3 regions of the Pseudomonas sp. AP3_22 TE3818 genome follow, and region 2 is predicted to be linked to each of the others. Evidence: predicted binding sites of a transcription regulator. Region 2 holds the regulator's gene; each other region holds the start of a gene.
The links. Region 2 encodes FliA, which starts transcription of late flagellar genes. Its sites were predicted from a motif close to CTAAAGTTTNNNNNNNNNNNGCCGNTAA; they were not measured.

Region 1 (9,600 bases), 3.3 Mb from region 2:
GCACACCTTCGTGGAAGCCTTCGACCCTGAAGGGTTCGCCCGCCATCAGGTAGCGCTCGCCATCGCGAGGGATCATTTCGTCCAGGGCGATCATGTTGCTGTCACGGTCCAGGTCCACCAGATAGCTCTGGAAGCGCTGGCTGCGCTCGTGGAATGTGATGATCAGCGGGTCATGGCTTTCGAGCAGCTGGCGCAGATTGCTGGAGATTTCCAAGGGCGTGGAGAGCACCTTGGGTGGCTGCGGAGCATCATCCACGGATAAGGCATTGGACACGGTTAATCAATCTCCAGACAAAATTTGACTACGACTGGCCAGCATTCTGCCAGCATCTTTCGCGTCTTGGATAGAGCGGCACATCAAGCGGCCTAAGCCTGACTGAGGGGGCGCGGCTTAGCAAGCTTGGAGAATGTTCCACTGGCATCGTAGAGCGCCGGGGTTTCACCACCGTTGAGAATTCTCAGCTGGGTGGCCGTAGCGGCCTGCTGAGTGAGGATTGATTGACCGTTGCTGGCATTGCTGGCCTGGCACTGGACCAGGAGATCGCTCAAAACGTCACTTTGCGCCAGCAACTGGTCGCCGATGCTCGACTGGCTGGCCAGTTGCTCCAGCCCGCCGCGGTTGGTCGGCAGGTTGAGGCTGGCGAGAATTTCACTGCGCTTGCGGCCATGCTGTTCGAGCAAGACGACCAATGCCTGTTTCTGCGCCAGGATGCCCTCGAGCAATGGCATGTCACGGCCATGCAGGGCGAGGGATTCGGTCTGCAGCAATTCCAGCAGGTGTTGCGCTGGAGCAAAGTCGTCGGTGATCAGTTGCAGTAGCTGAGTGTCGTGCATGGCTGGCCTTGGGTTTTAAGCGTCCAAAAGCCTGGCGCCGGCGGTGGCCTAGCGCTGGGCTTCGAAGTTGAGCAGTTTGCTGGCTACACGGTTGCTGTCGACTTTATAGCTGCCATCGGCAATCGCTGCTTTCAACTCGGCCACGCGGGCTTTGTCGACGGCAGGCTGATCGCGCAGCGTGTCAGTGACCTTCTGCAACTGTTGAGCCTCATTGCTGATATGTACCGATTCCCCGCTGTTGACGGTACCGGCCTGTTCGGCCGCGGATTCCAGCGGCGCGGTTTTGCCGGCTTCGGCGCTTTCCTTGCTGGCGCTGGTACGTGTACTGCCCGTAAGGGACGAGGAGCTGTTCAAACGGCTGAAATCGATGACCATGATAAAAAAAACCTCTGGGAATTTGGACGCTTGCCATGGTTTCGGCCATTCCCTGGAAAACTTTAGGCTCATTTATCAATGAACCTCGCGCGCGTCAGCGCTTGCCCTGCATGGAGCACAGTCTAGGGAACCGCCGCGGCGAGCGCCACATTCCGATGAACAGAGCGCCTTACATGGACACTTCCACCTGCCCCGGCGCCATGACCTGCGCCTTGATGACTCGTTGGGAGTTGAGGTTTTTCACCCGGATCTGTTCGCTCAGGCTGCCGTTCGACAGCGCTTCGCCGGGCATGCGCACGCTGAGCGTACCGCTGCGGGCGGTAATCACCACCTGATCGCCCTTGCGGATCACCTCGGCCTGTTCGATATGCACCAGGGTAATCACCTGGTCGGTGACCATTGGTCGGGTCAATCGCTGCCCGATCGCCTGGTCGAGGGACGTCAGGTAGCCCTGGCTGATCAGACTGATATCGCGCTCTCGCAGCACCACATCCCCAGGCTCGACAATGGCGGCGCGACGCAGTGGCCGGGCGGTGGTCACTACCTCGCGAAACAGGCGGACTTGAGCGGGTACGAAGACAGTCCAGGGGGCGGCGCCCTCGCAGCGGACCTTGACCGTGACCCGTCCCAGCGGCTTGGGACTCTCGAGCGTTGCTGTCAACTCCTTGTCGCACATGGGCATGTGCATGCGCGGGTCGAGCGGGTTGACCTGGATCTCGTAGCGACCTTCCGTTTGACTGGTTGCCAGATAGTCTTCTACGGTGAATTCAAGAAAGCCCTGAGTGACGCCGATAAGCATGTCAGGCAAGGTAACCGCGTCAGCAAGGGCAGGGCTGCCAGCGTTGAACAGGCAAACAGCCGCCAGCACGCCGAGCAATTTGCGATAGGGTGTGGTCAGGCGTCGGAAAAATGTCGGTTCTGTGTTCATAACGATTAAAAAAGCAAGCGCCGTGCCGTTTAGTGATGAAGGCGCGTCGCAACAACACTTGGCGTTGGTGTAGGAGTCTGGGCATGGCTGGTGTAATGGATTCGGTAAACCAGCGCACGCAACTGGTGGGGCAGAATCGCCTTGAGCTGTTGTTGTTCCGTCTCGACGGTCAGCAGCTGTACGGGATCAACGTATTCAAGGTTCGGGAGGTGCTGCAATGCCCCCAATTGACGCTGATGCCCAAGTCCAGTCCTGTCGTGTGCGGCGTGGCGAACATCCGGGGGGCGACCATTCCGATCCTTGATCTGGCGATGGCGACCGGCTCCGGTGCGTTGAAGGACAAGAACAATCCGTTCGTGATCATCACGGAGTACAACACCAAGACCCAGGGTTTCCTGGTGCGCTCGGTGGAGCGCATCGTCAACATGAACTGGGAGGAGATCCATCCGCCACCCAAGGGCACCGGGCGCGATCACTACCTGACGGCGGTGACGCGGGTCGACAATCAGTTGGTCGAAATCATCGATGTCGAGAAGGTACTCGCGGAAGTGGCACCGACGCCGGAAGCGATTTCCGTCGGCGTGGTGGATGTCGAAACCCAGCACAAGGCGCTTTCGTTGCGCGTGCTGACGGTCGACGACTCCTCGGTGGCGCGCAAGCAGGTCACGCGTTGCCTGCAAACGGTCGGCGTCGAAGTGGTGGCGTTGAACGATGGTCGGCAAGCGCTGGATTACCTGCGCAAACTGGTCGACGAGGGCAAGAAGCCGGAAGAAGAGTTCCTGATGATGATCTCCGACATCGAGATGCCGGAGATGGACGGGTACACCCTGACGGCGGAAATCCGCAACGACCCGCGCATGCAAAAGCTTCATATCATCCTGCATACTTCGTTGTCGGGGGTATTCAATCAGGCGATGGTCAAGAAGGTCGGTGCCGATGACTTCCTGGCCAAGTTCCGTCCTGATGACCTGGCATCCCGGGTAGTCGACCGGATCAAAGCAGCAGATATCAGCTAGGGGCCTGCGCCCCTGGCAGTCAACACGATTTAAGAGGCGGCATCATTGTCTACGGGTAATTTGGATTTCGAACAGTTCCGGGTATTCCTGGAAAAAGCCTGTGGCATTTTGCTCGGTGAAAACAAGCAATACCTGGTCTCCAGCCGTCTCAACAAACTGATGGAACAGCAAGGCATCAAGTCTTTGGGGGAGCTGGTTCAGCGCATGCAGACCCAGCCGCGCAGCGGTTTGCGTGAACAGGTGGTGGATGCCATGACCACCAACGAAACCCTGTGGTTTCGTGACACCTACCCGTTTGAAGTCTTGAAGAACAAGGTCCTGCCCGAAGCGATCAAGGCCAGCCCCGGCCAGCGCCTGCGTATCTGGTCGGCAGCGTGCTCGTCGGGCCAGGAACCGTATTCGCTGTCGATGTCCATCGACGAGTTCGAACGGGTCAACATGGGTCAGTTGAGGATGGGCGTACAGATCGTTGCCACCGACCTGTCCGGCACCATGCTGAACAACTGCAAGACCGGCGAGTACGACAGCCTGGCCATCGGCCGCGGTCTGTCGCCCGAGCGTCTGCAGCGTTATTTCGACCCGAAAGGGCCGGGACGCTGGGCGATCAAGGCGCCGATCAAGAGCCGGGTGGAGTTCCGTTCGTTCAACCTGCTGGACAGTTACGCGAGCCTCGGCAAGTTCGACATCGTGTTCTGCCGCAACGTGCTGATCTACTTCTCCGCCGAGGTGAAGAAGGACATCCTGTTGCGCATCCACAGCACGTTGAAGCCGGGGGGGTACCTGTTCCTCGGTGCTTCCGAAGCGTTGAACGGTTTGCCGGATCATTACCAGATGGTCCAGTGCAGCCCGGGGATCATTTACCAGGCGAAATGAACGGTTGGCATTGTCAAAAAACGGGAGTCCTCAGGGGCTCCTGTTTTTTTATGCCTGGTGATTTCTCACGGTTGTCTCAATCTCCTTGTAGGAGCTGGCTTGCCAGCGATGGCGTCGAGTCAGCCGACGTTTAATTTGCTGACACACCGCTTTCGCTGGCAAGCCAGCTCCTACAGGGGGAGGTGGTGTTCTCAAGAGTGGTGCCAAGCGGCAGAAAAGCGGCAGGCGGCGGAAAACCGTTGCCGCTTTTCTGGCATTGCCGCGTTGCCATGTCCGGCAAAGCCCCGGTTTCCGGGGTTTTTTGAATTGGCATGGGGCTTGCTATGTCGATCCTACGAAAAATCAGGTCACCCGAAGGTTTCCCGACATGAGCATCAGCTTCGATAAAGCGCTCGGTATCCACGAACAAGCCCTGGGCTTCCGCGCCCAGCGTGCCGAAGTCCTGGCCAATAACATCGCCAACGCCGATACCCCGAACTACAAGGCTCGGGACCTGGACTTCTCGAAAGTGCTCGCCGAGCAGAACGAGAAAACCAAAAGCGGCACCTTCGCCTTGAACATGACCAACAGCCGGCATATCGAAGCTGAAGGCATGGGCAATGGCGACGAGTCGTTGCTGTATCGCACGCCGATGCAACCGTCGATCGACCAGAACACCGTGGACGCTCAGCTGGAACAGTCGAACTACGCGGAAAACGCGATCGGCTTCCAGGCCAGCTTCACCCTGCTCAACAGCAAATTCAAAGGGCTGGTATCAGCCCTGCGCGGAGAGTAAGCCATGTCTCTATCCAGTGTTTTCAACATTGCCGGTAGCGGCATGAGTGCGCAGACCACGCGGTTGAACACCGTCGCTTCGAACATCGCCAACGCCGAGACCGTCTCGTCGAGCATCGACCAGACCTATCGCGCGCGTCACCCGGTGTTCGCCACCATGTTCCAGGGTGGCCAGAGCGGCGGCAGCGATTCGCTGTTCCAGAGCCAGGACGCCGCCGGCCAAGGTGTGCAGGTGCTGGGTGTAGTCGAAGACCAGAGCAATCTCGAGGCGCGCTACGAGCCGAACCATCCGGCCGCCGATGCCAAGGGTTACGTCTACTACCCGAACGTCAACGTGGTTGAAGAAATGGCCGACATGATTTCCGCGAGCCGTTCGTTCCAGACCAACGCCGAAATGATGAACACCGCCAAAACCATGATGCAGAAAGTCCTGACCCTCGGTCAGTGATAAGGGGCGACTCAGATGAGTGTTACCGATTCCACCAGTGGTTTGAGCCTCAACGACATCCTGGCCAACTCTTCGATCAAGACCAACACCACGACTGACGGCCTCGCCTCGGCAGCCGGCAGCGCCTCGGGCAACAAGGCCCTGGGCAAGGATGCGTTCCTGCAGTTGCTGGTAACCCAGCTGAAAAACCAGAACCCGCTGGAGCCTCAGGACAACGGTGCGTTCGTGGCCCAGCTGGCGCAGTTCAGCAGCCTGGAAGGCATCACCGCGCTCAACGACACCGTGAGCGGCCTGGCCAGCAACTACAACTCGTCCCAGGCCTTGCAGGCGTCGTCGCTGGTAGGCCGTTCGGTCATCGCGCCGGGCGACAAGGCCGTGGTCGATACCACCAAGAGCCTGAGCGGCACGGTGGTGGTGCCGTCTTCGGTGGCGTCCGCCACCCTGAAGATCACCGACTCAACCGGCAAGACCGTGCGCACCATCGACCTCGGTTCGCAGAAGGCCGGCAACGCCAGCTTCATCTGGGACGGCAAGAACGATGCGGGTGAGACGGTACCTGCCGGCACCTACACCTTCGGCGCCACGACCGAGATCGATGGCAAGTCCGTCGCGTTGATCACCAACCTGCCCGCGACCGTCAACAGCGTGACCATCAGCCAGACCGGCGGTGAGTTGATGCTCAATCTGGCCGGGCTGGGCAGTGTTGCCCTGTCCAAAGTACAAACCATTGGTATGTAAAGCCGACTAACCCGGCACAAAGGAGTGAAACATGTCTTTCAACATCGGTCTTAGCGGTCTCTTTGCATCCAACAAACAACTGGACGTGACCGGCAACAACATCGCCAACGTCGCGACCACCGGTTTCAAATCGTCCCGTGCAGAATTCGAAGATGTGTACTCGGCGACCCGCCTGGGCACCGGCAGCAAGACCATCGGCAACGGCGTACGCCTGGCCAACGTTTCCCAGCAGTTCACCCAGGGTGACGTGAGCAACACCGGCAACGTCCTCGACATGGGTATCCAGGGCAACGGCTTTTTCGTTCTGAACAACAACGGTTCGCTGACCTACACCCGTGCCGGTACGTTCAAGACCGACAAGGAAGGCTACGTCACCAACAGTGACGGCACGGCCCGTTTGCAGGGTTACGGTGTGGACGCCAATGGCAAGATTCTCAATGGCGTGTTGACCGACTTGCGAATCGACACCTCCAACCTGGCGCCGAAGGCCACCAGCACCGTTTCGTCGACGATCAACCTGAACTCCACGGCGCCGGTGATCGATCAGACGGTGGTGGCCAACAAGTTCGATCCGAGCAAGCCCGCCACTTACACCAAGCAGTTCACCACCCCGGTTTTCGATACGCAGGGTAACCAGCACCCCATGGACCAGTACATGGTCAAGACGGGGCCGAACACCTGGGATACCTACACCCTGATCGATGGTCGCAACCCGGATGGCAGTGATCCTGCCGTGACGGCTCCAATCCCTTCGACCATGGCTTTCGATTCGAGTGGCAAGCTGGTTTCGGTTACCACTCCAGGTACTCCGCCTGTCGTCAGCCCGGATCTGAAGATCACCAACTGGGTCCCAGGCAAGGTGACCAACGGTGTATGGGCAGCCAACGGCGCCGCCGCCGATCCGGCGGGCGTGACCACTTCCATGAGCAACACCACGCAGTTCAACGCCGACACCGCGCGTTCGATTCCTGCGCAGAACGGCTACGCCACTGGCCAGATCACCAACCTGACCATTGACGGCAGCGGTGTGCTGCTGGCCAACTTCAGCAACAACCAGACCAAGCCGATCGGCCAGATTTCCCTGGCCAGCTTCACCAACGAGCAAGGCCTGCAGCCGGTAGGCGGCACAAGTTGGAAAGAAACCTACACGTCGGGCATCCCGGGCTACGATGCGCCGCAGACTGGCACCCTGGGTTCGATCGTTTCCAATTCCCTGGAAGAGTCCAACGTCAACCTGACCAACGAGCTGGTCGACCTGATCAAGGCGCAGAGCAACTACCAGGCGAACGCCAAGACCATCTCGACCCAAAGCACCATCATGCAGACCATCATTCAGATGACTTGATGCTGGACAGTGCTGCATAAAAAGCCCCTCGAGAGAGGGGCTTTTTTGTGGCCTGTGGTTTTGTGTTGGAGGTGATGGCCTCTTCGCGGGCAAGCCCGCTCCCACAGCTGATCATGTTTATCTGGAAAGAATCGGTTCCCTGTGGGAGCGGGCTTGCCCGCGAAAGCGTCAGATCAGTCACCGCTTTCCTTGAGGCAAAAGAAAACCCCCGACCCGCCAGAGGCAGATCGGGGGTTTTTAGTCAGCACCTTTCAGTGCTTACCGGCTCAGCTTATTGGCAAGCTTCGCAATCCGGCTCGTCGATGGCGCAAGCCTTCGGCACTGGAGCAGGGCCGGCAGGCGCTGCCAGGACCGAATCTTCACCGTGGTTGCCGCCGCTGGAAACAGCGTTCAGCTTGCCGGTGTTGATGGTCGACTTCTCGGTGCTGGTCGCGGCCAGGGCACGGAGGTAGTAAGTGGTTTTCAGGCCACGGTACCAGGCCATGCGGTAGGTCACGTCCAGCTTCTTGCCCGAAGCGCCGGCGATGTACAGGTTCAGCGACTGAGCCTGGTCGATCCACTTCTGACGACGGCTGGCAGCGTCGACGATCCACTTGGTGTCCACTTCGAAGGCGGTCGCGTAGAGCTCTTTGAGTTCCTGCGGGATGCGCTCGATCTGCTGCACCGAACCGTCGTAGTACTTCAGGTCGTTGATCATGACCGAGTCCCACAGGCCGCGAGCCTTGAGGTCGCGAACCAGGTACGGGTTGATCACGGTGAATTCGCCCGACAGGTTCGATTTCACATACAGGTTCTGGTAGGTCGGTTCGATCGACTGCGATACGCCGGTGATGTTGGCGATGGTCGCGGTCGGTGCGATGGCCATGATGTTGGAGTTACGAATGCCTTTCTGTACACGGGCGCGAACCGGTGCCCAGTCCAGGGTTTCGTTCAGGTCGACATCGATGTACTTCTGGCCACGGGCCTCGATCAGGATCTGCTGCGAATCCAGCGGCAGGATGCCTTTGGACCACAGCGAACCCTGGAACGTCTCGTACGAGCCGCGCTCGTCGGCCAGGTCGCAGGAAGCCTGGATCGCGTAGTAGCTGACCGCTTCCATCGACTTGTCGGCGAACTCCACGGCAGCGTCGGAACCGTACGGGATGTGCTGCAGGTACAAGGCGTCCTGGAAGCCCATGATGCCCAGGCCGACCGGACGGTGCTTGAAGTTGGAGTTCTTCGCTTGCGGCACCGAGTAGTAGTTGATGTCGATCACGTTGTCGAGCATGCGCACGGCGGTGTTCACGGTGCGTTGCAGCTTGGCGGTGTCCAGCTTGCCGTCGACGATGTGGTTCGGCAGGTTGATCGAACCCAGGTTGCAAACGGCGATCTCGTCCTTGTTGGTGTTCAAGGTGATCTCGGTGCACAGGTTCGAGCTGTGGACCACACCGACGTGCTGCTGCGGACTGCGCAGGTTGCACGGGTCCTTGAAGGTCAGCCATGGGTGGCCGGTTTCGAACAGCATGGACAGCATTTTGCGCCACAGGTCTTTGGCCTGGATGGTCTTGAACAGCTTGACCTTGCCCGGGTACTCGGTCAGGGCTTCGTAGTACTCGTAGCGCTCTTCGAAGGCCTTGCCGGTCAGGTCGTGCAGGTCCGGCACTTCGGATGGCGAGAACAGGGTCCACTTGCCGTCATCGAAGACACGCTTCATGAACAGGTCAGGGATCCAGTTGGCGGTGTTCATGTCGTGGGTACGACGACGGTCATCACCGGTGTTCTTGCGCAGCTCGATGAACTCTTCGATGTCCATGTGCCAGGTTTCCAGGTAGGCACACACAGCGCCTTTGCGCTTGCCACCCTGGTTAACGGCAACGGCGGTGTCGTTCACGACTTTCAGGAACGGAACCACGCCCTGGGATTTGCCGTTGGTGCCCTTGATGTACGAACCCAGCGCACGAACCGGCGTCCAGTCGTTGCCCAGGCCGCCGGCGAATTTCGACAGCATGGCGTTGTCGTGGATCGCGTGGTAGATGCCCGACAGGTCATCCGGCACGGTGGTCAGGTAGCAGCTCGACAGCTGTGGACGCAGGGTACCGGCGTTGAACAGGGTCGGGGTCGAAGCCATGTAGTCGAAGGACGACAACAGGTTGTAGAACTCGATGGCACGGGCTTCGCGGTCTTTCTCTTCGATCGCCAGGCCCATGGCCACGCGCATGAAGAAGATCTGCGGCAGTTCGAAACGCACGCCATCCTTGTGGATGAAGTAACGGTCGTACAGGGTCTGCAG
Region 2 (9,600 bases):
GGAAAGCATCAAGAAACTGAAGATGACCAAGCAGGAAGTGCGCGACGAGCACAAGGATCAGGAGGGGCGGCCGGAGGTCAAGCAGCGGATTCGACAGCTGCAGCGCGAAATGTCCCAGCGGCGGATGATGGCCGCGATTCCCGAGGCTGACGTGGTCATCACCAACCCGACCCACTACGCCGTGGCCCTCAAATACGATCCGGAGAAGGGCAGTGCGCCGGTATTGCTGGCCAAGGGCTCCGACTTCCTGGCCCTGAAGATCCGCGAGATCGCCGCGGCCAACGAGATCCTGTTGCTGGAGTCGCCGGCTCTCGCGCGTTCGATTTATTACTCCACCGAGCTGGAGCAGGAAATCCCCGGCGGGCTCTATCTGGCGGTTGCGCAGGTACTGGCCTACGTCTATCAGATTCGACAGTACCGGGCGGGCAAGGGCAAGCGGCCTGATCCGCTCAAGGACGACCTGCCTATTCCACCGGATCTGCGCCGCGATTCCTGAGTCTAGCGCTGTCGCTGATGGCCCCTTCGCGGGCAAGCCCGCTCCCACAGGTTCGGCGAAAACCTTGTGGGAGCGTGGCTTGCCCGCGATGACGTCAGTCCCGGCAATACATATCCCCCTGAAAAAACTCTCTATTTCTCCCTTTGCAAAAGTTGGAAAGCTTCTTGCAATAGCCGCCCTGCGCCTGCTTCAGGCGTCAAAAGTTTGCTTTAAAGGAACGGGGAAAACCGGTGGATCGCTCTCAGTTAATCAACAGTGCCCGCAGCAACATTGCCGACCTCAGTCGAGGCAATCTGGGCGTGCCGCTGTTGCTGCTGGTCATGCTGGCGATGATGATGCTGCCGGTGCCGCCGTTCCTGCTCGACGTGTTCTTCACCTTCAACATTGCCCTGTCCATTGTCGTGCTGCTGGTGTGCGTCTACGCCTTGCGCCCGCTGGATTTCGCGGTGTTCCCGACCATTCTGCTGGTGGCGACGCTGTTGCGCCTGGCATTGAACGTGGCCTCCACGCGGGTGGTGATGCTCCACGGCCAGGACGGTCACGCGGCCGCCGGCAAGGTGATCCAGGCGTTCGGCGAGGTGGTGATCGGCGGTAACTACGTGGTGGGTATCGTGGTCTTCGCGATCCTGATGATCATCAACTTCGTCGTGGTGACCAAGGGTGCGGGGCGGATTTCCGAGGTGAGCGCGCGTTTCACCCTCGATGCGATGCCCGGCAAGCAAATGGCGATCGACGCCGACCTCAACGCCGGCCTGATCGATCAGGCCCAGGCCAAGGCCCGCCGCTCGGAAGTCGCCCAGGAAGCCGAGTTCTACGGTTCCATGGACGGTGCCAGCAAATTCGTCCGTGGTGACGCGATTGCCGGCCTGTTGATCCTGTTCATCAACCTGATCGGTGGCATGGCGGTCGGTATCTTCCAGCACAACATGAATTTCGCCGACGCCGGCAAGGTGTACGCACTGTTGACCATCGGTGACGGTTTGGTGGCGCAATTGCCATCACTGTTGTTATCGACAGCAGCGGCCATCATGGTGACCCGTGCGTCCGGCTCGGAAGACATGGGCAAACAGATCAATCGCCAGATGTTCGCCTCGCCCAAGGCACTGGCGGTGGCGGCAGGCTTGATGGCGGTCATGGGCCTGGTGCCCGGCATGCCGCACTTCTCGTTCCTGACCATGGCGGCCCTGGCGGCCGGTGGCGCTTACCTGTTCTGGAAAAAGCAGAACGTCGCCAAGGTTCAGGCCCTGCAAGAGGTCAAGCGCCAGCAGGAACTGCTGCCGTCGCCGGCCCGCGCCCAGGAAACCAAGGAGCTTGGCTGGGATGACGTGACGCCCATCGACATGATCGGCCTGGAAGTGGGCTATCGCCTGATTCCGCTGGTGGACCGCAACCAGGGCGGCCAGCTGCTGGCGCGGATCAAGGGGGTGCGCAAGAAGCTGTCCCAGGATCTGGGCTTCCTGATGCCGACCGTGCATATCCGCGACAACCTCGACCTGGCGCCGAGTGCCTATCGCCTGACCCTGATGGGGGTGATTCTGGCGGAGGCGGAAATTTACCCGGATCGCGAGCTGGCGATCAACCCGGGGCAGGTCTACGGTACGCTCAACGGCATTACCGCCAAAGATCCGGCTTTCGGCCTGGAGGCGGTCTGGATCGAAATCAGCCAGCGTGCCCAGGCGCAGTCCCTCGGTTACACGGTGGTGGATGCCAGCACAGTGGTGGCCACCCACTTGAACCAGATACTCTACAAGCACTCCAGTGAACTGATCGGTCACGAAGAAGTGCAGCAACTCATGCAATTGCTGGCCAAAAGCTCGCCGAAACTGGCGGAAGAGCTGGTGCCGGGCGTGGTTTCGCTGTCGCAGCTGCTCAAGGTGCTGCAAGCGCTGTTGGCCGAGCAAGTGCCTGTTCGCGATATCCGCAGCATTGCCGAGGCCATCGCCAACAATGCCGCCAAGAGTCAAGATACCGCCGCACTGGTGGCTGCTGTGCGGGTTGGCGTCTCCCGTGCAATCGTCCAAAGCATTGTAGGGACTGAGTCGGAGCTGCCAGTCATCACGCTGGAGCCAAGGTTGGAACAGATATTGCTCAATAGTCTGCAAAAGGCAGGACAAGGCTCGGAAGAGGGCGTTCTGCTGGAGCCAAGCATGGCTGAGAAGCTGCAACGCTCGTTGATCGACGCGGCGCAGCGTCAGGAGATGCAGGGTCAGCCGGTGATTCTGCTGGTGGCCGGTCCGGTTCGCGCGATGCTCTCGCGATTCGGCCGGCTCGCAGTCCCGGGTTTGCACGTGTTGGCTTACCAGGAAATCCCTGACAACAAGCAAGTGACCATCGTTGCGACAGTAGGGCCCAACGGCTGAGGTAGTGGTTTATGCAAGTTAAGCGTTTTTTCGCCGCCGATATGCGTCAGGCCATGAAGCTGGTTCGCGATGAGCTGGGCGCTGATGCAGCCATTATCGGCAACCGCCGGATTGCCGGGGGCGTCGAGCTGACGGCTGCGCTGGATTACAAGTTGTCGGCGCTGGCGCCGCGTGTTCCGAACATGGAGCTCGAAGACGAGCTGCGCAAGACTCAGTCGCGGATCGTCACCGCCCAGGCCGAATTGAGCCTGCGCAGCGATGGCGAGAGCGACAATGCGACCAACCGCCAGTTGTTCGCCGGCCTGCCGTTGACCGCCGCCGAGCCGCTGATCGAACCGACCTACGCCGAACCCCGTCGCCCCGCACCGGTTGCTGAGCCTGCGTCCAGTGGCGTGGACCCGCGTGCGTTCGACTCGATGCGCTTCGAGCTCAATAGCCTGCGCGAACTCATGGAAGTACAACTCGGGTCCCTGGCCTGGAACCAGCTGCAAGGCAGCCGTCCGGACCAGGCCAACCTCTGGCGTCGCCTGCAACGCATTGGCCTGTCCGGCCCGCTGTCGCGCGACCTGCTGGCACTGATAACCGAAATCCAGGAGCCTCGTCAGGCCTGGCGTATGTTGCTGGCGCACCTGGCGCGCATGATCGTTACCCCGGACGTCGAGCCGCTGGAAGAGGGCGGAGTCATCGCCATGGTCGGCCCTGCCGGCATGGGCAAGACCACGACCCTGGCCAAGCTGGCTGCCCGTTACGTGCTCAAGTACGGCGCGCAGAACATTGCGCTGGTGAGCATGGACAGCTTCCGCATCGGCGCCCAGGAACAACTCAAGACCCTGGGGCGCATTCTCAATGTGCCGGTGACCCACGTCGATCCGGGCCAGTCCCTGGTGCAGGCGCTGGATCCATTGCTGCGCAAGCGCGTGGTGCTGATCGATACCGCCGGCCTGCAGGCCAGCGACCCGGCCCTGCGCATGCAGCTCGAAAGCCTGGCCGGTCGTGGCATCCGCTCAAAAAATTATCTGGTCCTGGCAACCACCAGCCAGAAACAGGTTCTAACCGCCGCTTATCACAGTTACAAGCGTTGCGGGCTCGCCGGCTGCATCCTGACTAAACTGGATGAAACGGCAAGCCTGGGCGAGGTGTTGAGCCTGGCCATCAGTCATGAGCTGCCAGTGGCGTACCTGACCGATGGCCCGCGGATTCCGGATGATCTCCATCTGCCGCGCCGTCATCAGTTGGTCAGTCGCGCCGTCAGCGTGCAAATGCAGGAAGAACCCAGCGAAGAAGCCATGGCTGACATGTTCGCTGACATCTACCACAGCCCGACCAAGCAGGTCGGCTAAGGTAATAATGAATCGTTTTTGTACCTACATCGATGGTCTGCCATGCATTGTTCCGTTTGTGAACGCGCAGCCAGTAATGTGGCCTCCGTCTATGCAAGACAAGGTAAAGAAATAACATGGGCAGCATGCATCCCGTACAGGTGATCGCGGTGACCGGCGGCAAAGGTGGCGTCGGGAAAACTAACGTGTCAGTGAACTTGTCCCTGGCTTTGGCTGAGCTTGGCCGGCGCGTCATGCTGCTGGACGCCGACCTGGGACTGGCGAACGTCGACGTTCTGCTGGGGCTGACACCCAAACGTACCCTGGCCGACGTGATCGAGGGCCGCTGCGAACTGCGCGATGTACTGCTGCAGGGGCCAGGCGGCATCCGTATCGTTCCGGCCGCATCCGGCACACAGAGCATGGTGCATCTGAGTCCTGCGCAACACGCAGGCCTGATCCAGGCCTTCAGTGATATCGGCGACAACCTCGACGTATTGGTGATCGACACCGCTGCGGGCATTGGTGAGTCGGTCGTCAGCTTCGTTCGTGCAGCCCAGGAAGTGCTGCTGGTGGTGTGCGATGAGCCGACCTCGATTACCGATGCCTACGCCTTGATCAAGTTGCTCAATCGCGACTACGGCATGAACCGCTTCCGCGTCCTGGCCAACATGGCCCAGAGCCCGCAGGAAGGGCGCAACCTGTTCGCCAAGTTGACCAAGGTCACGGATCGCTTCCTCGACGTCGCCCTACAATACGTCGGCGCGGTGCCCTACGACGAAAGCGTGCGCAAGGCTGTGCAGAAGCAGCGCGCCGTCTACGAGGCCTTCCCGCGTTCCAAGTGCTCGCTGGCGTTCAAGGCCATTGCGCAGAAGGTCGATACCTGGCCGCTGCCTGCCAACCCGCGCGGGCACCTGGAGTTTTTCGTCGAGCGCCTCGTGCAGCAAACAGCAGGACCTGTGCTATGACAGCCAGCGGTTACAACCTCTACAAAAAATCGGCTCGTGATGCGCAGTACGAACTGATCGAGCGTTACGCGCCGCTGGTTAAACGCATTGCTTACCACTTGCTGGCGCGTTTGCCGGCCAGTGTCCAGGTCGAAGACCTGATCCAGGCCGGGATGATCGGCCTGCTTGAGGTATCGACCAAATATGACGCCAGCAAAGGCGCCAGTTTCGAGACGTACGCGGGCATTCGAATCCGCGGCGCCATGCTCGATGAAGTGCGCAAGGGGGACTGGGCGCCACGTTCGGTTCACCGCAATACGCGCATGGTCAGCGACGCCATTCGCTCGATTGAAGCGAAAACCGGCCGTGACGCTAAAGATCACGAAGTTGCGGCCGAACTCCAATTGAGTCTCGACGATTACTACGGAATTTTGAACGACACCCTGGGCAGCCGGTTATTCAGTTTCGACGATCTGTTGCAGGACGGCGAACACGAAGGGCTGCACGAGGATGGCGCGAGTGCTCATACCGAGCCGTCACGCGATCTGGAAGATGAACGCTTCCAGGCGGCGCTGGCGGATGCGATTGCCAATTTGCCGGAGCGTGAGCGACTGGTGTTGGCGCTGTACTACGACGAAGAGTTGAACCTCAAGGAAATCGGTGAGGTCCTGGGGGTCAGCGAATCGCGGGTCAGCCAGTTACACAGCCAGTGCGCGGCCCGCTTGCGGGGGCGTTTGGGGGAGTGGCGAGCGCGCTGAAGGCAGTGTGGGGGCACTGCGAAAGAGGCTGGTGTGGAATTGAACTGCGCCGGTCCCGATCTGTTGTGCTCCAGACAGTCATTGAGTGCTTTGCCGGATTGATTGAAATGGCGCGTCCAGGTGCTGGGCGCGTTTAAGACTGCTTGGAGGTCGAATTGGACAAGAACATGAAAATCCTCATCGTTGATGACTTCTCAACGATGCGGCGGATCATCAAGAACCTGCTGCGTGACCTTGGGTTCACCAACACCGTCGAGGCCGACGATGGCACTACCGCCATTCCGGTGCTCAACAGCGGAAGCATCGACTTTCTGGTAACGGACTGGAACATGCCGGGCATGACCGGTATCGATCTGCTGCGCCACGTGCGTGCCGATGAAAAGCTCAAGCACCTGCCGGTGCTGATGGTGACCGCTGAAGCCAAGCGTGAGCAGATCATCGAAGCGGCCCAGGCCGGCGTTAACGGCTATGTGGTCAAACCCTTCACGGCCCAGGCGTTGAAAGAAAAAATCGAGAAGATTTTCGAACGCATCGGTTGATGACTGCGCCACGGGGGAGCTATGGGCAATAACGAAACTTCATTGGGCGATTTTGAGTCGACCCTGAAAAAACACGCCGTCGAATTGGTCGAGAGCCTTGAAAAAGGCAAGTTCGGCGACGCGGTGCAATTGATCCATGAGCTCAACCAGACCCGTGACCGCGGCCTGTATCAGGAAGTGGGAAAGCTCACTCGCGAACTGCATAGCGCGATCGTCAATTTCCAGATTGACCCGCACATGCCGCAAGCCGAAGAAGTGTCGCAGATCACCGACGCCACTGAGCGTCTGGGTTATGTGGTCAAGCTGACCGAGGCCGCGGCCAACCGCACCATGGACCTGGTGGAGAGTGCCACGCCGCTGGTCAATAGCCTGGCGGATGAAGCCCAGGCCTTGAGCACGGACTGGGGGCGCTTCATGCGTCGCGAAGTCGGCGCTGAAGAGTTTCGTGAACTGGCCCGGCGGGTCGACGGCTTCCTGGTGCGCAGCGGCACGGACAATCGCGCGGTGTCGGGCAACCTCAACGACATCCTGCTCGCCCAGGATTACCAGGACCTCACGGGGCAAGTGATCAAGCGTGTGACCCAACTGGTCACCGAAGTTGAAAGCAACCTGCTCAAGCTCGTGCTGATGGCCAGTCAGGTGGACCGCTTTGCGGGCATCGAACATGACCGTGAAGCAATGCTTGCTGAAAAAGATCCACAAAAACATCTCTCTCAGGGTGAAGGTCCGCAGATTCATGCCGATAAAAGAGAAGACGTTGTGTCCGGTCAGGACGATGTGGACGATTTGCTATCCAGCCTAGGATTTTAGGTTTTTTGGGTTTTTAGACCTTTAGGAGCACCCCCCCTGATGAGCTTCGGCGCCGATGAAGAGATCCTTCAGGATTTCCTGGTTGAGGCCGGCGAGATTCTAGAGCAACTGTCCGAGCAACTGGTCGAGCTGGAAAGCCGTCCGGACGATGCGGATTTGCTCAATGCAATTTTTCGCGGTTTTCACACTGTAAAAGGGGGCGCCGGCTTCCTCCAGCTCAACGAGTTGGTGGAGTGCTGCCACATTGCCGAGAACGTGTTCGACATCCTGCGCAAGGGTGAGCGTCGCGTCGATTCGGAACTGATGGACGTGGTTCTCGAAGCGCTGGACGCGGTGAACAGCATGTTCAGCGAAGTCCGCGAGCGCAGCCCGATCACGGCAGCGACACCTGAGCTGCTGGCGGCGCTGGCCCGTCTGGCCGAGCCGCAATCGGCTGACGAAGGGGTTGCTGCGCCTGTTGCCGCCGTGGTTGAAGCGCCGGTGGCCGAAGCCGATTCAGGCGATATTACCGATAACGAATTCGAGCAATTGCTGGACTCGCTCAATGCTGTCAAGGCACAGGCCGAGGCGCCGGCGGTTGCCCACGCACCTGCAAGAGACACACCTGCCAGCGATGCGGCTGCCAGCGACGAAATCACCGATGCCGAGTTCGAGTCGTTGCTCGATCAGTTGCACGGTAAAGGCCAGTTTGCCGTCGATGCGATTGCGCAGGCTCCGGCTGCGCCAGAAGCACCGAAAGCGCCGGGCGACAGTTCCGATATTACTGACGACGAATTTGAAGCACTGCTCGACCAGTTGCATGGCAAGGGCAACTTTGCTGTCGAGGCCCTGGAGTCGGCCATTGCGTCGGTGCCTGCACCCGCGGCCCCAAGCGCGGCGGCGGCTGGCAGCGATCTGATTTCCGATCACGAGTTCGAAGCGCTGCTCGACGAATTGCACGGCAAGGGCAAGTTCAGCGAAGTTGGCACCGCGACAGCGGCCAACGGTTCGAACGCTGCGGTTGCGGCACCGGCAGCCAAGGCTGTGGCGCCCAAACCTGTGGCCAAGGCTCCCGAGCCAAAAGCCGAAGCTCCGGCAGCCGCCGCACCGGCTGCTGCCCGCGCCCCGGCCGCGCCACCGGCAGAAAAACCGACGAGCGAAGCCGAGACCACCGTACGCGTCGATACCGCGCGTCTGGACGAGATCATGAACATGGTCGGCGAGCTGGTGCTGGTGCGTAACCGCCTGGTCCGCCTGGGTCTCAACAGTGGCGACGAAGCCATGTCCAAGGCCGTGTCGAACCTCGACGTGGTCACCGCCGACCTGCAAACCGCGGTCATGAAGACCCGGATGCAACCGATCAAGAAAGTCTTCGGGCGCTTTCCGCGCCTGGTTCGCGACCTGGCTCGCCAGCTCAAGAAAGAGATCAACCTGGAACTCGTCGGCGAAGAAACCGACCTCGACAAGAACCTCGTCGAGGCTCTGGCCGACCCGCTGGTCCACTTGGTGCGCAACGCGGTCGACCACGGCATCGAGTCGCCGGAGGAGCGCGAAGCCTCGGGCAAGGCCCGTGGCGGCAAGGTGATCCTGGCGGCCGAACAGGAAGGAGATCACATCCTGCTGTCGATCTCCGATGACGGTAAAGGCATGGACCCGAATGTCCTGCGTTCCATCGCGGTCAAACGCGGCGTGATGGACAAGGACGCGGCCGATCGACTGAGCGACACCGAGTGCTACAACCTGATCTTCGCCCCGGGTTTCTCGACCAAGACCGAGATCTCCGACGTGTCGGGTCGCGGCGTGGGCATGGACGTGGTGAAAACCAAGATTTCCCAGCTCAACGGTTCGATCAACATCTACTCGGCCAAGGGCCAGGGTTCGAAGATCGTCATCAAGGTGCCGCTGACCCTGGCGATCATGCCGACGCTGATGGTCATGCTCGGCAACCAGGCGTTCGCGTTCCCGCTGGTGAACGTCAACGAGATCTTCCACCTCGACCTGTCGACCACCAACGTCGTGGACGGCCAGGAAGTGGTGATCGTGCGGGACAAGGCACTGCCATTGTTCTACCTCAAACGCTGGCTGGTCAGCTCCGCCGCTCACGAAGAGCAGCGCGAGGGCCATGTGGTGATCCTTTCGGTGGGCACGCAGCGGATCGGCTTTGTCGTCGATCAACTGGTGGGCCAGGAAGAAGTGGTCATCAAGCCATTGGGCAAAATGCTCCAGGGAACGCCGGGCATGTCCGGCGCCACCATCACCGGTGACGGCCGCATCGCGCTGATTCTCGATGTTCCGAGCATGCTCAAGCGTTACGCCACACGGCGTATTTGATTCTGGTGGAGCGGGGCGCCTGGCCTCGCTCCATCTAATGGAGTGTTTATGGCAGTCAAAG
Region 3 (9,600 bases), 3.6 Mb from region 2:
GCCGCTGTTTCACCTGCTGACCGGTGCGACCATGCTGGGGGCGTTCTTCATCATTACCGAACCGGTGTCCGGTGCCAGAAGCCCTGGGGCGAAACTCCTGTTTGGCGTCGGCGTCGGGCTCCTGACTTATCTGATTCGTACCTGGGGCGGCTATCCGGACGGTATCGCCTTTGCCGTGCTGTTGATGAACCTGTGCGTGCCGGCGCTGGAGCGGTTCGTGGCGGCCAGACAACAGCCGGAGGCGTCATGAGCCGGACATCAAGCATCGCGCTTCTGGTGGTGTTGGCCGCACTGGGCATGGGTGTGACGTACTTCGTGCAACTCGGCAGCGCGCCGCGCATTGCAGCCGAACAGCGCCTGCTCGACAGCCGGAATCTGCTCGACCTGATACCGTCAGACAGCTACGACAATCAACCTCTCGACCACCCCATCAGGATCGAAACAACCACCCTGGCAAACAGCACCTTGCTGGGCGGCTATCTGGCGACCCGGGGCGAGCAACCCGTCGCGGTGTTGCTGCGCAGTCAAACCCTCGGCTACACCGGTGCCATCGAGCTACTGATCGCTGTCGATGCCAATGGCAGGTTGCTGGGCGTCAAAACCCTCAAACAGTCGGAAACACCTGGGCTGGGGGCACGAATCGCCGACTGGCCCGATGGCTGGCTGCGGATTTTTTCCGGAAAATCCCGAACAGAACCCGCTGACAGCGGTTGGGCGCTGAAAAAGGATCAGGGGCAGTTCGATCAGATCGCAGGCGCGACCATCACCTCAAGAGCAGTGATCAATGCCGTGCACGATGCCTTGCGCTACTTTGATGAACACCGGCAACAACTGCTCGGGAACCCTGCCCATGGATAACTCATCGACGCTGCGCAACGCCCTGATGCTGACGCCGCTGATCGGCGCCACCCACTCGCTGATGGCCGCACTTGGCCTGTGCCTGATGTTCATGCTGGTGACCCAGTTGTTCAGCCTGGCCATGGGCGCCCTGCGACCCCGACTGGTCCCGACGGCCCGCTTGCCGGCCAGCGTTCTGTTGGCCGCCACGCTCACCAGTTGCACTGAACTCTTGGCACAAGCCTGGTCGCTGCAATGGCAGCAGCATCTGGGGTTTTATGGCGCCATGATCGCCTTGCAATGCGTCGTACTGGAGCACACCGGGTTCTTTCAGAACGGCTGGCCCCAGCGCCTGCGACTCAGTGGGCTGTTTGTCACGCTGATGATCGCTATGGGGCTGCTGCGCGAACTCATCGGCAACGCAACCCTTGGAAACCGACTATCGTGGCTGTCCGGTGCAACGCACACTGACTGGCAAGGCTGGGTGCTGGTGGTCGATGGCGGTCTGCGCCTGGCCACATTGGTCCCTGGCGGGTTCATTCTGCTCGGACTGCTGATCGCCGCCTGGCAGGCCTGGCGCCCCAAACCCACCCATTGATTGCCTACGAGGAAACGCACTGCCCATGAATGCCGCAAAACGTCTGGAAATTTTCCGCAGGCTGCACGAAGACAACCCGGAACCCAAGACCGAACTGGCCTATTCCTCACCGTTCGAATTGCTGATTGCCGTGATTCTCTCGGCGCAGTCGACCGACGTCGGCGTCAACAAGGCCACCGCCAAGCTGTTCCCGGTCGCCAATACCCCGGCAGCGATCCATGCCCTGGGTGTCGAGGGACTGTCGGAGTACATCAAGACCATCGGCCTGTACAACAGCAAAGCGAAAAACGTGATCGAAACCTGCCGGTTGCTGGTCGAGCGTCATGCCGGTGAAGTGCCGCAAACCCGCGAAGAGCTGGAAGCGCTGCCCGGCGTCGGCCGCAAAACCGCCAATGTGGTACTCAATACGGCATTCCGTCAGCTGACCATGGCTGTCGACACGCATATTTTCAGGGTCAGTAACCGCACCGGCATTGCGCCCGGCAAAAATGTGGTGGACGTCGAGAAAAAACTGATGAAATTCGTGCCCAGGGAGTATCTGCTCGACTCCCATCACTGGCTGATCCTTCACGGCCGCTATGTCTGCCTCGCCCGCAAGCCCCGATGCGGAAGCTGCCGGATCGAGGACTTGTGCGAATACAAGCACAAAACCTCCGACGATTGAGGCGCTATTGGGATTATTGAATTGTCGATTGAAAAAATCTTTTTTACCCGCCGGGAGATTGTCGATATAAGGAGCGCCAAAGGCCTTCTTAGCCTGGAGCAACTAAATGAGTACTGGCAAAGAGCAATTGGACGTAGAAGACGACTTCACCACCGCCGAAACCGATGACGCCGAGCCGGTGGTTGAAGTAGCGAAAACTAATCTGAGCAAACGCCGCACCATCGACAATCTGCTGGAGGAGCGCCGACTGCAAAAGCAATTGGCCGACTACGATTTTGACTTATGACACCTGAAAGCCTCCCGAAACGGAGGCTTTTTTTTAAGTGCCATACTCCGGTAAACGCCCCTTGTCGCGCAGTTACGCCATCACACCAAGCCATTGCGTTGTGCCAGTTCGATCAAATCGACCAAGGACCTTGCATTGAGTTTGAGCAACAGGCGGGTCTTGTAAGTACTGACTGTTTTATTGCTGAGAAACATTCCATCGGCAATTTCCTTATTGGTCTTCCCTCTGGCCAATTGCTGCAGGACCATCATTTCCCGCCCCGACAACCGATCAACCATGTCGGCCTCACTGGCGTTCCCCAAACTGCAACGTACGGTATGCAAGGCTTGATTGGGAAAGTAACTGTAGCCTGACAACACGGCCTTTATTGCACTGAGCAACTCCGTCAGGTCTTGTTGTTTGCAGACATAACCGGCCGCACCGGATTGCATGCAACGCATGGAAAAATGCCCCGGTGCCTGGGAAGTCAGGATCAGCACTTTCATCGGCATTGAAGTCGAAGACAAACGTGCGATGACTTCCAACCCGTCCAGCTTCGGAATCCCGATATCCAGAATGACAATATCCGGCGTAAGTTCACGGGCTAGTTGCAGTGCATCCACACCATTATCGGTTTCTGCAATAACTTCGTAGCCATGACGTTCCATTAGCATACGTACCGCAAGACGAATGACGGGGTGATCATCCACGATCAGCACTTTATTCATGGGCAAGTCCAATTTTCGCTGTTCGAATTTTTAGAGCCCGCACAATAGCCTAGTCGTTTCACCCATGGCATGTCGCCCCTTCCAACCACCCACACCAAGAGACATACCCTACAAACAACACGGATTTCTCCTACAAAAATCCCTCGAACGGAATGAGTTGAAAACTGTATCAGCGTCATGGTGGCGCTGTTTTCAGCAATCGGCTCTATCGATTTACGACCAGAATTTTCCAAAAGCCAGCGTGAACGGCCGTGCCCTGACAAACACAAGTATCTACTTCTGCGCTAAAACGTAACTGATATTTTCGCACTTAACATTCACACCAGAAATATCACACACCAGGCATCCAATTACTCTTACAGCAAATTATATTTTTTGAGCAATGATTAAAACATTACCAGCAACCTTCCAAAACTCTAAAATCACTACATCAAACAAACCTTAAAAACCATTCAGGAAATGAGAACCCAACATGAGCACAGAACATGACAGAAAGCTAATCACCAACCCAATGACAATCATTGCGATATTCGCAGCACTCTCTGAAACTTCGGCTGCCGTTTCCCTCCCCTTCCTTGACCAAGAGGAAAGAGAACTCTATGTCTGGTTTCTAATCAGCTTTCCGTTTTATTTACTTTTGCTTTTTTTCGCGACACTCAACTTCAACTACCGATCACTGTATGCGCCTTCCGACTTTGAAAAGGGAAAACATTTCATGAAGGCGATGGAAGATGCTGGGCGGTCGGAAAAAAAAGCGTCCGGGAAGTCGTCAGCGAATCCCGCTATGGAAACGTCAACGAACGGCCAGCCGTCAGCTCGGTCGCCCTGCGGTGCACAGGACCCGCCAACGGAGATCGGCCTGCACAGCACCGTCTTCGTTCAGCATCAACTTCAGTTGCCGGAATTTGTAAAAGACCTGTGCATCGTTGATACACGCTGGATGAGCCAGGAGGTCGAATTTGAAACGCTGCTGGAAAAAATCAAGAAGCCGCGGGAAAAGATGGCGTACGTGATTCTGTTTGTCACTTGTGCCATTTCAGAGACCTTACTGAAGGCCAGTGCGCTCAAACATTCCAGGCAGACCACGAAGCACTGCTCCGCCTTCTACATTGCCTACGATCCGGTCTCGCACCGGTTGACGGTCATTGATCAAGCCGGACAACCGGCAAACAACAACGCGTAGAACAGGACAGCCCATTGGAAGGAGAAAGACAGAAAACCGTCAGCGACAACGAATGCACCCGACAACGCAGTAACTGGCATCACACCCCGTTTTCAGGTGCCTGACCTCGTCGAGGACGAGGCCAGGCTTCCATCACGAGTTCAAAGGTCTCAGAACAGCTTCCGGCCTTTGTTCGCCGCAATGCGCATGCGCAGGGCGTTGAGCTTGATGAAGCCCGCAGCATCCGCCTGGTTGTAGGCGCCGCCATCTTCTTCGAAGGTCGCGATGTTGGCGTCGAACAGCGAGTCGTCGGACTTGCGACCAGTGACAATCACATTGCCCTTGTACAGTTTCAGGCGCACAACGCCGTTCACGTTGACCTGGGACGCATCGATCATCTGTTGCAGCATCAGACGCTCAGGGCTCCACCAGTAGCCGGTGTAGATCAGGCTGGCGTACTTGGGCATCAACTCGTCCTTGAGGTGAGCCACTTCGCGGTCCAGGGTGATCGATTCGATCGCACGGTGGGCACGCAGCATGATGGTGCCGCCAGGGGTTTCGTAGCAGCCACGGGACTTCATGCCCACATAGCGGTTCTCGACGATGTCGAGACGGCCGATACCGTGCTCGCCACCGATACGGTTCAGGGTCGCCAGCACGGTGGCCGGCGTCATTTCGACGCCATCCAGCGCGACGATGTCGCCGTTGCGGTAGGTCAGCTCCAGGTACTGCGGCTTGTCCGGAGCGTTTTCCGGGGAAACGGTCCAGCGCCACATGTCTTCTTCGTGCTCGGTCCAGGTGTCTTCCAGCACGCCGCCTTCATAGGAGATGTGCAGCAGGTTGGCATCCATGGAGTACGGGGATTTCTTCTTGCCGTGACGCTCGATCGGGATCGCGTGCTTCGCGGCGTAGTCCATCAGCTTCTCACGGGACAGCAGGTCCCACTCACGCCAGGGGGCAATCACTTTCACGCCAGGCTTCAAGGCGTACGCGCCCAATTCGAAACGAACCTGGTCGTTGCCCTTGCCGGTGGCGCCATGGGAAATGGCGTCGGCGCCGGTTTCGTTGGCGATTTCGATCAGGCGCTTGGCGATCAGCGGACGAGCGATGGAAGTACCCAGCAGGTACTCGCCTTCATAAACGGTGTTGGCGCGGAACATCGGGAAAACGAAATCGCGCACGAACTCTTCGCGCAAGTCGTCGATATAGATCTCTTTGACGCCCATGGCCTGAGCCTTGGCGCGTGCAGGTTCGACCTCTTCGCCCTGACCCAGGTCAGCGGTGAAGGTCACCACTTCACAGTTATAAGTATCCTGCAGCCACTTGAGGATCACCGAAGTGTCCAGGCCGCCGGAATACGCCAGAACGACCTTGTTTACGTCCGCCATGCCATCACTCCACGGGGTTCTACGGAAAGCCGTGAAGTCTACCGCTCATGCAGGATAATTTACAGAGGCGCGACAGCTTATGACGACCAAGCGACAGAATCTGTCGAGAGCGCGACGATGACCAAAGAGTCAGGAAGTTGCCGAATTGGCCGCTTTCGTCGCTTGCGGGGCGACTTGTTCCGCGGGCGCTCCCCGCTCCAGGCGTACCGCTACCCGACGGTTCTTCGCACGGTTGGCGTTGTTGGTATTGGGCGCCAGCGGATAACGTTCGCCATGGAAACGCAGGGTGATTTGCGACTCCTGGATGCCGTTGACCTTGAAGAACTCCATCACTGCCAGGGCCCGGCGCCGCGACAGGTCGCGATTGGTCAGGCGGTTGCCGCTGTTGTCGGAGTGACCGTCAAGCTCGATGTGATTGACCGTCGGATCAGCCTTCATGTACTCCAGCATGACCTGCAGCTTGGCTTTCGCGGCACTGTCGAGCTCGATTCCGCCGCCAGGGAAGCCGATTTGGGATTGTTTCACCTGCTCGAAGTTCTGCGGCAACAGTTTGGCCACGCAGCCTTGATAATCGGCAAACGCCTGGGTGAACCTGACCGGCAGCAAGCGCACTTCCGACACCCGGCCATCCCCCGAGGAATGGCGAACCACCGGGCTGCGACCGTCCATCAGTCCGCTGATCAGGCGTCCGGCCTGCAGCTGTGAACTGTTGAACAACACGTTGCCGCTGCCGATTCTCACCGTGCCCAGGTTGATATCGTCACGCCCCGGTTGCCACGGTGCGGCAGCGGCCAGCAAGGTCGCCGAACCTCCGCCCATCATCGGGTTATAGGCTTTCAGACGAAACGTTGCCTGCTCACCGGCCTTGCGCACGAACTCACCCGAACCGAAGTCGGTAATCGGCTGCGCCAGGCGGCATTCGAATTTGTCGCCTTCGACCGTCCACTCAATGCTCTCCAGGCGGGTCTGAAAAGTGAGCGCCATCGCGGGAAGGCTGGCAAACACACTGAGCAAGGCTAAATAACGCTGGCGCACGGGAGGCTCCACTGGCTTCTACAACAAAAAGACCGACACACACATGTTTACGGCATACCTGTTGGATATCGGAAGCTGGCGGCAAAACTTGATAGCGAGTGCCTGCAAGAGTCTTTTCCGGTAGCATTCCCTTGAGTTTGACCCGCCTGGAATCCCCTCATGTCCGACCGCCTGACCCTGCTGCGTCCCGACGACTGGCACATTCATCTTCGCGATGGTGCCGTGTTGACCAATACCGTCGCGGATGTCGCGCGCACCTTTGGCCGCGCCATCATCATGCCCAACCTGGTTCCACCGGTGCGCAACGCGGCCGAAGCCGACGGCTATCGCCAGCGGATTCTCGCTGCCCGCCCGGCCGGCAGCCCGTTCGAACCGCTGATGGTCCTGTACCTGACCGACCGCACCCAGCCTGAAGAAATCCGCGAGGCCAAGGCCAGCGGATTCGTGCACGCCGCCAAGCTGTACCCGGCCGGCGCGACCACCAACTCGGACTCTGGTGTTACCAGCATCGACAAGATTTTTCCTGCACTCGAGGCCATGGCCGAAGTCGGGATGCCGTTGCTGATCCACGGTGAAGTCACCCGTGGCGATGTCGACGTGTTCGACCGCGAAAAAATCTTCATCGACGAGCACATGCGTCGTGTGGTCGAGCGTTTCCCGACGCTCAAGGTGGTGTTCGAACACATCACCACCGCTGACGCCGTGCAGTTCGTCAACTCGGCTTCGGCCAACGTGGGCGCAACCATCACCGCGCATCACCTGCTGTACAACCGCAACCACATGCTGGTGGGCGGGATTCGGCCGCATTTCTACTGCCTGCCGATCCTCAAGCGCAATACGCACCAGGAAGCCCTGCTCGACGCCGCCACCAGCGGCAGCGAAAAATTCTTCCTCGGCACCGACTCGGCCCCCCACGCCCAGCACGCCAAGGAAGCCGCTTGTGGTTGCGCCGGCTGCTACACCGCTTATGCGGCGATCGAGATGTACGCCGAAGCGTTCGAACAGCGCAATGCGCTGGACAAGCTCGAAGCCTTCGCCAGCCTCAACGGCCCGCGTTTCTATGGCCTGCCGGCCAACACCGATCGCATCACCCTGGTCCGCGAAGAATGGACCGCCCCTGCCAGCCTGCCGTTTGGCGAGCTGACCGTTATCCCGCTGCGCGCCGGTGAAAAACTGCGCTGGCGCCTGCTGGAGGAACACGCGTGAGTGAAGACCATTTCGACGACGAACTGGAAGGCAATGGCGGCGGTGGCGGTTCCCGTCATCCAATGGCTGCCAGGTTTCGTGGTTACCTGCCGGTTGTCGTCGACGTAGAAACCGGTGGCTTCAACTCGGCCACCGATGCCCTGCTGGAAATCGCCGCGACCACCATCGCCATGGATGAAAAGGGTTTTGTCTACCCGGATCACACCTACTTTTTCCGGGTCGAGCCATTCGAAGGCGCGAACATCGAAGCGGCGGCCCTGGAATTCACCGGGATCAAGCTCGATCACCCGCTGCGCATGGCCGTGAGTGAAGAGTCTGCTCTGAACGATATCTTCCGCGGCGTGCGCAAGGCCCTCAAGGCCAACGGTTGCAAACGGGCGATCCTGGTCGGGCATAACAGCAGCTTCGACCTTGGCTTCCTGAACGCGGCGGTTGCGCGCCTGGACATGAAGCGCAATCCGTTCCATCCGTTCTCCAGTTTCGATACCGCGACGCTCGCTGGCCTGGCCTACGGCCAGACCGTGCTGGCCAAGGCGTGTCAGGCAGCGGACATCGACTTCGACGGTCGTGAGGCCCACTCGGCGCGCTATGACACCGAGAAGACGGCAGAGCTGTTCTGCGGCATCGTCAATCGCTGGAAACAGATGGGTGGCTGGGAAGATTTCAACGATTGATGGCTTTGTGTAGGAGCGAGCCTGCTCGCGATGGTCGTTAACGATAACGCGGGGAACCTGACACCCAGCGGTGTTCTTGAGGTCATCGCGAGCAAGCTCGCTCCTACACAGTCCCGGCGTTATTCCGCGCATAAAAAAACCGGCCTCGATGGCCGGTTTTTTTTACCTGCAGCGTGCGCCTTACAGAGCGGCAGCGTGCTCGGTCAGGTATGCCGCAACGCCTTCTGGCGAAGCGTTCATGCCTTTGTCGCCTTTCTTCCAGTTGGCAGGGCAGACTTCGCCGTGCTCTTCGTGGAATTGCAGAGCATCGACCAGACGCAGCAGCTCTTCCATGTTACGGCCCAGCGGCAGGTCGTTGATGATCTGCGAACGGACAACGCCTTTGTCGTCGATCAGGAACGCGCCACGGAACGCCACGCCGTCAGCGGACTGAACGTCGTAGGCTTTCATGATTTCCTGCTTGATGTCGGCAGCCATGGTGTAGCGAACTTCGCCGATGCCGCCGTTGTTGACCGGGGTGTTGCGCCAGGCGTTGTGGGTGAAGTGCGAGTCGATCGATACAGCGACCACTTCAACGTTGCGTGCCTTGAACTCGGACATGCGGTTGTCCAGAGCGATCAGCTCGGACGGGCAAACGAAGGTGAAGTCCAGCGGGTAGAAGAACACCAGGCCGTATTTGCCTTTGATCGCCGAAGACAGGGTGAAGCTGTCTACGATCTCGCCATTGCCGAGTACGGCCGGTACGGTGAAGTCAGGGGCTTGTTTGCCTACGAGTACGCTCATTGGATATCTCCTGGTGTAATAGCGTGAGAAACAGGGTTCGCATCAGCCTGCCACCCGGAGGCGACAGCCCTGTGACACGAACCCCGGTCGCAAAAGACCGGTCATCATACACCGCGTATTTGAGCTGGCTTAGCTGTTTTTTCCCGGTACGATGAAATCCCCGACGGTTTTGTATCACCGGTTTGCCGTATAGACCGTTCGTCAGCCACCCTCGCTTATGACGAAAAGTACCCTGAAACCACTTTGACAATCATTCTCGT

Region 1: flgM (flagellar biosynthesis anti-sigma factor FlgM) is a predicted target of FliA. The motif match lies at 1,248-1,275, and genes of this name have one in related genera.
Region 3: AB7M25_RS06090 (flagellar protein MotY) is a predicted target of FliA. The motif match lies at 6,743-6,770, and genes of this name have one in related genera.

What each region holds. Positions count from the first base shown of each region.
Region 1 is NZ_JBRJHL010000001.1:1,604,294-1,613,893, forward strand. It holds gene AB7M25_RS07475 (flagellar brake protein) at 1-274, opposite strand, end outside; gene AB7M25_RS07480 (flagella synthesis protein FlgN) at 367-834, opposite strand; gene flgM (flagellar biosynthesis anti-sigma factor FlgM) at 883-1,209, opposite strand; gene flgA (flagellar basal body P-ring formation chaperone FlgA) at 1,379-2,137, opposite strand; gene AB7M25_RS07495 (chemotaxis protein CheV) at 2,221-3,153, shown strand; gene cheR (protein-glutamate O-methyltransferase CheR) at 3,199-4,026, shown strand; gene flgB (flagellar basal body rod protein FlgB) at 4,394-4,801, shown strand; gene flgC (flagellar basal body rod protein FlgC) at 4,805-5,248, shown strand; gene flgD (flagellar hook assembly protein FlgD) at 5,264-5,986, shown strand; gene flgE (flagellar hook protein FlgE) at 6,018-7,331, shown strand; gene AB7M25_RS07525 (ribonucleoside-diphosphate reductase subunit alpha) at 7,603-9,600, opposite strand, start outside.
Region 2 is NZ_JBRJHL010000001.1:4,873,317-4,882,916, reverse strand. It holds gene flhB (flagellar biosynthesis protein FlhB) at 1-496, shown strand, start outside; gene flhA (flagellar biosynthesis protein FlhA) at 727-2,856, shown strand; gene flhF (flagellar biosynthesis protein FlhF) at 2,868-4,196, shown strand; gene fleN (flagellar synthesis regulator FleN) at 4,313-5,143, shown strand; gene fliA (RNA polymerase sigma factor FliA) at 5,140-5,880, shown strand; gene AB7M25_RS22250 (chemotaxis response regulator CheY) at 6,048-6,419, shown strand; gene AB7M25_RS22245 (protein phosphatase CheZ) at 6,441-7,229, shown strand; gene AB7M25_RS22240 (chemotaxis protein CheA) at 7,269-9,539, shown strand; gene AB7M25_RS22235 (protein-glutamate methylesterase/protein-glutamine glutaminase) at 9,588-9,600, shown strand, end outside.
Region 3 is NZ_JBRJHL010000001.1:1,279,012-1,288,611, reverse strand. It holds gene AB7M25_RS06130 (RnfABCDGE type electron transport complex subunit D) at 1-250, shown strand, start outside; gene AB7M25_RS06125 (RnfABCDGE type electron transport complex subunit G) at 247-858, shown strand; gene AB7M25_RS06120 (Rnf-Nqr domain containing protein) at 851-1,435, shown strand; gene nth (endonuclease III) at 1,461-2,099, shown strand; gene AB7M25_RS06110 (PA3496 family putative envelope integrity protein) at 2,206-2,385, shown strand; gene AB7M25_RS06105 (response regulator transcription factor) at 2,466-3,092, opposite strand; gene AB7M25_RS06100 (hypothetical protein) at 3,565-4,275, shown strand; gene AB7M25_RS06095 (argininosuccinate synthase) at 4,425-5,642, opposite strand; gene AB7M25_RS06090 (flagellar protein MotY) at 5,772-6,677, opposite strand; gene pyrC (dihydroorotase) at 6,837-7,883, shown strand; gene rnt (ribonuclease T) at 7,880-8,557, shown strand; gene AB7M25_RS06075 (peroxiredoxin) at 8,738-9,340, opposite strand.